2 regions of the Dietzia sp. B32 genome follow, and region 1 is predicted to be linked to the other one. Evidence: riboswitches for the same ligand, from Rfam matches in the RefSeq annotation. Region 1 holds a riboswitch; the other holds the start of a gene.
The links. Region 1 has a riboswitch for cobalamin ahead of L8M95_RS14165 (VWA domain-containing protein). Riboswitches for the same ligand answer to the same signal wherever they lie in the genome.

Region 1 (4,206 bases):
TCGTCGTGCAGGCGGGCGAGGCGTTCCATGACGGTCTGCTCGCCGATGCGCCACTTGGCGGACTTGACGAACTGGAACACCCCGATGTCCCAGCCCTGGTTCCAGGCGCGCATCGCCAGGCCGAACGCGGCGGTGGACTTTCCCTTGCCGGGCCCGGTGTGGACCATGACCAGCGGCCGGTTGCGGCGTTGGCGGGTGCTGAGCCCGTCGTCGGGCACGATCTCCGGCTGTCCCTTGGGCATCAGGCCACCTCACCTTCGGTGCGCGGATGGCCGGGTCGCATGCGGTCGTCCGGGGCCGGGCCGCGGTCGGCGGAACCTGGGTGCGCGGTGCGGGCGCGGACGGTATCGGTGAGTCCCTCGGCGGTGACCTCGCCCAACGGCACGTGGTCGGCGCCCAGGTGCCCGGCGAGCTCGGAGGCCAGGCCCATCCGGAAGCGGCCGGTCTCGCAGTCCACCACCACCGAGGCCACGCCGAGGGAGGCCAGCCCGGTCGCCGCGGTGCGGGACCTGGCGAGGGCGTCCGGGCCGTGGGTGGCGCGGCCGTCGGTGACGACGACGAGGAGGGCCCGCCGCCGCGGATCGCGGACGCCTTCGATGCGCAGGACCTCGGCGGCGGTGAGCAGTCCCTCGGCCAGTGGGGTCCGGCCGCCCGCTGGGAGTTCCGCGAGGCGGGTGGCCGCGATGTCGACCGACGAGGTGGGCGGCAGGGTCACGTGGGCCGCGGACCCGCGGAAGGTCACCAGTCCCACCTTGTCGCGGCGGCGGTAGGCGTCCAGCAGTAGGGAGAGGATCGCGGTCTTGACCTGCTCCATCCGGGTGCGGGCGGCCATGGAGCCGGAGGCGTCCACGCAGAACAGCACGAGGTTGGACTCGCGGCCCTCGCGCACCGCCGAGCGCAGGTCCTCGGCGGCCAGCCGGAGTCGACCGCCGTTGCGGCCGGCCTCGCGACCCCGGGCGGACTGCTGCGGCGCGGCGGAGCGGATCGTGGCGGGCAGGTGCAGGTCGGCCCCGGTGAACGCGCCCGCGCCGATGCGGCGGCCAGTGCTGGTAATGGCCCTCGACCGGCGGCCGGCCGCGCCCTGGCCGGTACCGGCGACGGCGAGCAGGCGGGTGCGGTACGGCGCCGCGGCCGCGGTGACTGTGCCCGGCTCGGGCGGGATGGGCCCGGGTGCGTCGGACCGCGAGCCGTCGCCGGGGGTGTCCTCCGCGGCGTGTCCGCCGGGCAGCTCGTCGGCTCGGCTGTCGGCGTCGTCGTCCGAGTGGCCGTCCGCCTGGTCGGTGCCCGCGGTGCCGGAGGCGTCGGCAGCGTCGGGGCTGTCCTCGGTCTGCTCGGTCTGCTCGGGTGCGTGCTCGTGCCCGGCGTCCTCGGCCGAGGCCCGCGCCGGGGTCGACTCGGCATCCGTCGTGTCTGCCGACGCGGACTCGTCTGCGGACTCCGACTGTTCGGCGTCGTCGGCTGGCGCGGTCTCGTCCCGGGGGTCGGGATCGGGCTCGTCGTCGTCGCCCAGGAGCCGTTCCAACAGGTCCTCGTCGAGCCCCGGCGCATCGAACGGGGCACGACGGCGGCGGTGGGGCAGTGCCATGCGCGCGGCGACGCGGATGTCCTCGCGGGTGATCCGGGTCCGGCCCTGCCATGCGGCGTGGGCGGCGGCGGTGCGGGCGGTAACGATGTCGGCGCGCATGCCGTCCACGTCGAAGCCCGCACACACCCGGGCGATGGTGGACAGCGCCCAGGGGGTCAGTCTCACCCGGTCGAGTACGCGCCGCGCGGCGGCGATCCGCTCGCGCACTGCGGCCTCGTCGGCGGCGTGGGCGGCGACGAATCCCGCCGGGTCGGCCTCGAACGCGATCCGGCGGCGCACCACCTCGGCGCGCAGCTCCGGGTCCCGGGGCGCGGCCACCTCCACGGTGAGGCCGAAGCGGTCCAGGAGCTGGGGCCGGAGCTCACCCTCCTCGGGGTTCATGGTGCCGATCAGCACGAAGCGCGCGGCGTGCTCCACCGAGATGCCGTCGCGCTCCACGGTCACCCGGCCCATCGCGGCGGCGTCGAGCAGCAGGTCCACCACGTGGTCGTGGAGCAGGTTGACCTCGTCCACGTAGAGCAGTCCGCGGTGTGCGCGGGCGAGTAGGCCCGGTTGGAACACGGTCACCCCGTCGGCAAGCGCACTCTCCAGGTGTAGTGATCCGGTGATGCGGTCCTCGGACACCCCGATTGGTAGCTCGACCAGGCGGACGGGCCGCCGCTCGGTGGGCGCGTCGTGGGGGATACGCCCGTCCGGGGTCTCGGAGCCGCGGTCGTCAGGTGCGGAGGAGAAGCGGTCGCCGGTGACGACCTCGACCTCCGGCAGGATCCCGGTGAGGGCGCGGACCATCGTGGACTTGGCCGTGCCCTTCTCGCCGCGGATCAGCACGCCGCCGACCGCCGGGGACACCGCGGTCAGGGTCAGGGCCAGCGCCATGTCGTCGGAACCGACGACAGCGCTGAAGGGGTAGTGCAGTGGCATGGGGGCTCCCGCTCTCGTCTGCCAGGCTGGTCAGCGCGAGGCCGGTCTCCGGACTTCCCGGCTCATCTCGGATGTGCGCGCGGGGCGCGATCGCCTGAGAGGCCGGGTTACCGTAGCGGGCCCTGTGCCGGATTCTCACCGGCTTCCCTGATTCTCCCCTCCGCCCGCTCTCGCGGTCGTGGGGCACCTCGTGCTGTGGGGTCTGTTCGGTTGTGTGGTGCCGAGGCTAGCCCAACGGCCTGTCCCGGGGCGCCTCAGGTGTCGCGGTAGGGTTCCGCGTCATGAATGCACGGGTGGTGGTCGTCGGCATCGGCGGCGACGGGTGGGCGGGGCTCGACGAGGCCCGCCGTCGCGCCATCATGGGCGCCGATGTGGTGCTCGGCGGCGAGCGTCATCTGGCGATGATTCCGGGCGAGGTGACGGCCGAACGCGTGCCGTGGCCGCGGCCGCTGCGGGACGGGTTGCCGGAGCTGCTCCAGCGGTGGGTCGGGCGGTCGATCGTGGCCCTGGCCTCGGGCGATCCGCTGGTCGCCGGGATCGGCACCACCCTGATCGAGCTGCTCGGCGCGGACGCGGTGGAGGTGCTCCCGGCGGTGTCCTCGGTCGCGCTGGCCCGCGCCAGGATGCGGTGGCCGGCCGAGTCCGTGGCGGTGCTGCGCGACCACCGCGCGCTGCCCCGTGAGCTGGCGCCGGGGCGGCGGGTGCTGGTGCTCTCGGCGGATCGGAACACGCCGGGAGAGGTCGCCGCGACGCTCCGGGGCGCCGGATACGGGGGGAGCGAGATGACCGTGCTCGCCGATCTGGGGAGTCCGACCGAGGCCCGGTTTTCCCGCGCGGCGCGCGACTGGGCTGTCGATCACGAGGCCCCCGCCCTGCACGTCCTGGCGGTTGAGTGCGTGGCCGACGCGTCCGCCCACCCGCTCGGACTGGTGCCGGGCCTGCCCGACGACGCCTTCGAGAACGACGGCCAGCTCACCCGCCGCGACCTGCGGGCTTCCGCCCTGTCGCGGCTCGCACCGATGGCCGGTGATTTGCTGTGGGACGTGGGCGCCGGCGCCGGGTCGGTGGGCATCGAGTGGATGCGCGCCCACCCGTCATGTCGGGCGATCGCGGTGGAGGCCGATCCCGAGCGGGCGGCGCGTGTCGCGCGCAACGCCGTGCGGCTGGGGGTGCCGTCGTTGGAGGTCGTCCACGGACGGGCGCCCCAGGCTCTGGACGGTCTGCCGCGGCCGGACGCGGTGTTCATCGGTGGAGGCGGCACTGCTCCTGGCCTGCTGAGACAGTGCTGGGACGCACTTCGTCCCGGCGGACGGCTGGTCGCGCATGCGGTGACTCTGGAGACCGAGCGCGTGGTGGTCGACGCCCGCGCCGAGTTCGGCGGGGAGCTGACCAGGATCCAGGTCGAGCACGCGGACTCGATCGGCCGGTTCGCCGGCTGGGCCCCCGCCCGTGCGGTGGTGCAGTGGGCGGCCGTGAAGCCATTCGTCGCTGCGGCTGATACTTCGGAAACAGGGGAGAGCTCGTGACCGTTCACTTCGTAGGAGCCGGCCCCGGCGCCGCTGATCTGCTGACGCTGCGCGCGGCTGCGTCCCTGCGCGAGGCCGACGTCTGCCTGTACGCGGGGACGTACCTCGACGACGGTGTGCTCGACCACTGCCGACCCGAGGCCCGGCTGGTGGACACCCAGCATCTGGACCTCG
Region 2 (4,206 bases), 680 kb from region 1:
ATTGCCCTTGGAGTAGTCGCGCGTGCGCTTGGTGGGGTCCAGGCGGAAGCGGTCGATCAGTCCGTCGCGCCTGTCGGGGTCGAGTCCTCCGAGCGCCCGGCCCAGCAGGTCGATGCACTGGCCGCCCGTCAGCCGCGGCCACAGGGTCACCTCACCGGGGACGTAGGCCAGCCGGGCGTGCAGCTGGACCGCGTCTCGCCACGGGTCGCCGCCGAACACCGTCACCCGGCCGGAGTCGGCGCGCATGAGCCCGAGCAGGATCCGGATCGTGGTGGATTTTCCCGACCCGTTGGGGCCGAGGAACCCGTGGACCTCCCCCCGGCGCACGTCCAGGTCGAGCTCGTCCAGGGCCCGGGCCCGGCCGAAGGTCTTGACCAGGCTCTCGACCCGCACCACGCTCTCGTCTTCTGAACGCATGACCAGCTCCTTCGTCCGATTACCCTGATCATCCCAGGGATCCGCGTCACAATGTGGGCATGCGCTCTCCCATGTCCGGCCACCGTGCCTTCTCCCCGTCGATCGCGGATCGCGTCACCAAATCGGTCATGACCGCTGCGGGGTTCCTGCCCGGCCGGCTGCTCCGAGTAGTGGGTGGGACCCCGAGGCGGCTGGACGGCCAGGTTCTCGACCCGCACTTCCAGGCCGGGCTCCGGGTCATCTCGATGACGTCCGAGGGTGAATACGAGGACCTCACCGTCGACAGGGCACGTTCGGCTGTCGAGCGGTCGGCGTTCACGGTCTCGGGCAAGAAGATCGACCTCGCCGTCGTCTCCGACATCGTCCTCCCGCTCGGCGGCACCGGTCCGGACCGGGCCGACCTGCCCGCTCGCCTCTACTCGCCGGTCGAGGGGGACGAGCCGCTGCCGGTGCTGGTGTACTTCCACGGCGGCGGCTGGGTGCTCGGCAGCGTCGACTCGCACGACGCGACCTGCCGCTACATCGCACGGGCGGGCCGACTCAAGGTGATCAGCGTCGACTACCGGCTGGCACCGGAGTTCCGGTTCCCCACCGCCTCCGAGGACGCCCTCGCCGCGTTCCGGTACGTCCGCGACCACGCCGACGAATTCGGCGTGGACCCGACGCGCATCGCGGTGGGCGGTGACAGCGCCGGCGGCAACCTGGCGGCGGTGGTGTGCCAGCAGACGCGCGACGCCGGGGAGAAGATGCCGGACTTCCAACTGCTGTTCGTCCCCGCCACCAACATGTCCGCGCGGACCCGCTCGTACGAGCTGTTCGGCGACGGCTTCTTCCTCACCCGGGCCAACATGGACTGGTACGAGGAGACCTACATCCGGTCCGACGAGGACCGGTTCGACCCCCGCGCCTCCCCCCTGCTGGCGGAGGACTTCTCGGGACTGCCGCCCGCCCACGTGGCCACGGGCGGGTTCGACCCGCTGCGCGACGAGGGCGAGGCGTACGCCCGGAAGATGGCCGACGCCGGTGTCCCGGTCTCGCTGCGCCGCCACGATTCGCTGGTCCACCCGTTCGTCAACGCCGTCGGGGCCACCCCGCTCGCGCGCTCGGCACTGTCCGAGGCGGTGGGCGCGATGCGGATGGGGCTGGCGTACTGACCCTGGAGCGCGTGTTACCTTGTGATCGCCAGCGAGACCGATCGGTCGCGGGAATCCGGTGTGACTCCGGAACTGACGCGCAGCGGTGAGGGTGATGGCGGGGCACGATGCCACTGGGCCGCACGGTCTGGGAAGGCGCTCCGTCCAGGTGATCCCGAGTCCGAATACCGGCTGGCCCTCGCGGTGACAACCGCCAGGTCATCATCGGGCTTCGCGTTCCAGGCCCGCGACCTCGGAGCACACCCATGCGTTCTTCCGCCTTGTTCACCCTCGCCGGCGTCACCCTTCTCACCCTGGCCTCCTGCACCGCCCACGACCCGGCCGCGATCGCCGGCCCGCGCACCGATCCGATCGAGAACTGCGGGGAGCAGGTGCAGGTCGAGGCCCCGCCCGAGCGGGTCGTCTCACTCAACCAGGGCTCCACCGAGATCCTGTACGCCCTCGGCCTCGGCGACCGGATGGTCGGCACCGCCACCTGGACCGACCCGGTCCTGCCCGAGTTCGCCGAGGTGAACAGGTCAGTCCCCCGCCTGGCCGACAACGCGCCGTCGATGGAGGCCGTCCTCGACGTGGAGCCGGACTTCGTCACCGCCTCCTTCGGCAGCACCCTCGGGGAGGGCGGGGTCGCCGCCCGCGAGCAGTTCCACGAACTCGGCGTGGGCACGTACCTCTCCCCCACCGACTGTGTGGGCAAGGTCGCCGACTCCGGGGACGGCGTCCGGGAGACCCCGCTGACCCCGGACCTGCTCTACCGCGAGATCACCGAGCTCGCCCGGATCTTCGACGTGGAGCAGGCCGGTGACGAGCTGGTGGCGGACCTGCAGCGCCGGCTCGACGAGGCCGCCGAGAGCGTCGATGCCCGCGGGATCTCCGCGATGTACTGGTTCGCCAACTCCGAGTCCCCGTACCTGGCCGGCTGCTGCGGTGCCCCCGGCCTCATCTCGACCACCCTGGGCCTGGAGAACGCCTTCGACGACACCACCCAGGAGTGGCCGCAGATCAGCTGGGAGGTCGTGGCCGAGCGCGACCCGGACGTGATCGTCGTGGGCGACCTGACCCGCAAGAGCCAGACCGCCGAGACCGCGGAGGCCAAGATCGCCTACCTCGAGTCCAACCCCGTCACCCGGGAGATGGCCGCGGTCCGCGAGAAGCGATTCATCGACATCACCGGCGCCGAGATGAACCCGTCGCTGCGCACGATCTACGGGGTGGAGACCGTCGCGGCGGGGCTCACCGAGCTTGGACTCACCACGCCGGGTCTCGCCGAGCCGGACCCGGCGAACTGACCCGATGACCCTCGCACCCGAGAGGACCCCCGCCACGGTGGGCCCGGCGTCACCGCACCGGCGGCCGCCACTGCGGCGACCGTCCGCACTGGTCACCCTGTGGCTCGGCGGCCTGGGGCTGCTGGCGGTGTCGGCAGCGCTCGTCATCACCATCGGCCCGTCCGGACTCACCGCCGCCGACGTCGTCCAGTCCGCGCTGGCCCGCCTCACCGGAGCCGACTCCGGGCTCACGCGGATCCAGGAGGGGATCATCTGGAACCTGCGGCTGCCGCGCACCCTCATGGCCGCGCTGGCCGGGGCGGGGCTCGCACTGTGCGGCGTCATCCTGCAGTCGCTGCTTCGCAACCCGCTGGCAGACCCGTACATCCTCGGCATCTCCTCCGGGGCCTCGACCGGGGCGGTCCTCGTGGTGGTGCTCGGGGTCGGGGCGGGCGCGGTCGGGCTCACCACGGGGGCGTTCGTCGGGGCGCTCGCCGCGTTCGGCTTCGTCCTGGTCCTGGCCTTCGCGTCCGGCGGGACGCCCGACCGGGTGGTGCTGGCGGGGGTCGCGGCCACCCAGTTGTTCTCCGCGGTGACCTCGTTCGTCGTCTACATCGCCGCCGACGCCGAGCAGACCCGCGGCGTGCTGTTCTGGCTGCTCGGCTCGCTGGCCTCCGTCCGCTGGTCGGACGTGGCGGTGTGCGGCGTCGTGGTCCTGCTCGGGCTGGTGGCGTGCCTGCTGCACACCTCCAGCCTCGACGCGTTCACCTTCGGCCAGGACGCCGCGGCCGCCCTCGGCGTCAACGTGGCGCGCACCCGGCTGGTGCTCATGGTGGTGACGGCGCTCGTCACGGCCGTCATCGTGAGCACCTGCGGGGCGATCGGCTTCGTGGGCCTAGTGCTGCCACACGCCGCCCGTGCCCTGGTCGGCGGCCGGCACCGGGTCCTCGTCCCGACCGCGGCGCTGATGGGGGCCGTGTTCGTGGTGTGGATCGACGCGGTCTCCCGCACCGTGATCGCGCCCCAGGAGTTGCCGATCGGGGTGGCGACCGCGCTCATCGGCGTCCCGGCCTTCGTCGGGCTCCTCCTGCGACGGGGACGGGGCCGATGACCCCGGCCACAGGCGCCCCGTCGACGCTCGAGGCGCGCAGCGTCTCGTGGTCCGTGCGCGGCCGGACCATCCTCGACGACGTCAGCGTGGCCCCGGCCCACGGCACGATGGTCGGGGTGCTGGGGCCGAACGGATCCGGCAAGTCGACGCTCCTGCGCATCCTGACGGGCCTACTCCGCCCCGACACCGGATCGGTGCACCTCGACGGCACGGACATCCGATCACTCCCCCGCAAACGCCTGTCCCGGCGCCTGGCGCT

Region 2: it holds a riboswitch for cobalamin, as region 1 does, so the genes downstream of both, L8M95_RS17260 (ABC transporter substrate-binding protein) here and L8M95_RS14165 (VWA domain-containing protein) in region 1, are expected to answer to the same signal.

Annotation. Positions count from the first base shown of each region.
Region 1 is NZ_CP093845.1:2,991,460-2,995,665, reverse strand. It holds gene cobO (cob(I)yrinic acid a,c-diamide adenosyltransferase) at 1-242, opposite strand, end outside; gene L8M95_RS14165 (VWA domain-containing protein) at 242-2,506, opposite strand; cobalamin riboswitch at 2,528-2,712, opposite strand; gene cbiE (precorrin-6y C5,15-methyltransferase (decarboxylating) subunit CbiE) at 2,788-4,032, shown strand; gene L8M95_RS14155 (cobalt-precorrin-4/precorrin-4 C(11)-methyltransferase) at 4,029-4,206, shown strand, end outside.
Region 2 is NZ_CP093845.1:3,668,712-3,672,917, forward strand. It holds gene L8M95_RS17250 (ABC transporter ATP-binding protein) at 1-417, opposite strand, end outside; gene L8M95_RS17255 (alpha/beta hydrolase) at 477-1,571, shown strand; cobalamin riboswitch at 1,584-1,762, shown strand; gene L8M95_RS17260 (ABC transporter substrate-binding protein) at 1,817-2,857, shown strand; gene L8M95_RS17265 (iron ABC transporter permease) at 2,862-3,947, shown strand; gene L8M95_RS17270 (ABC transporter ATP-binding protein) at 3,944-4,206, shown strand, end outside.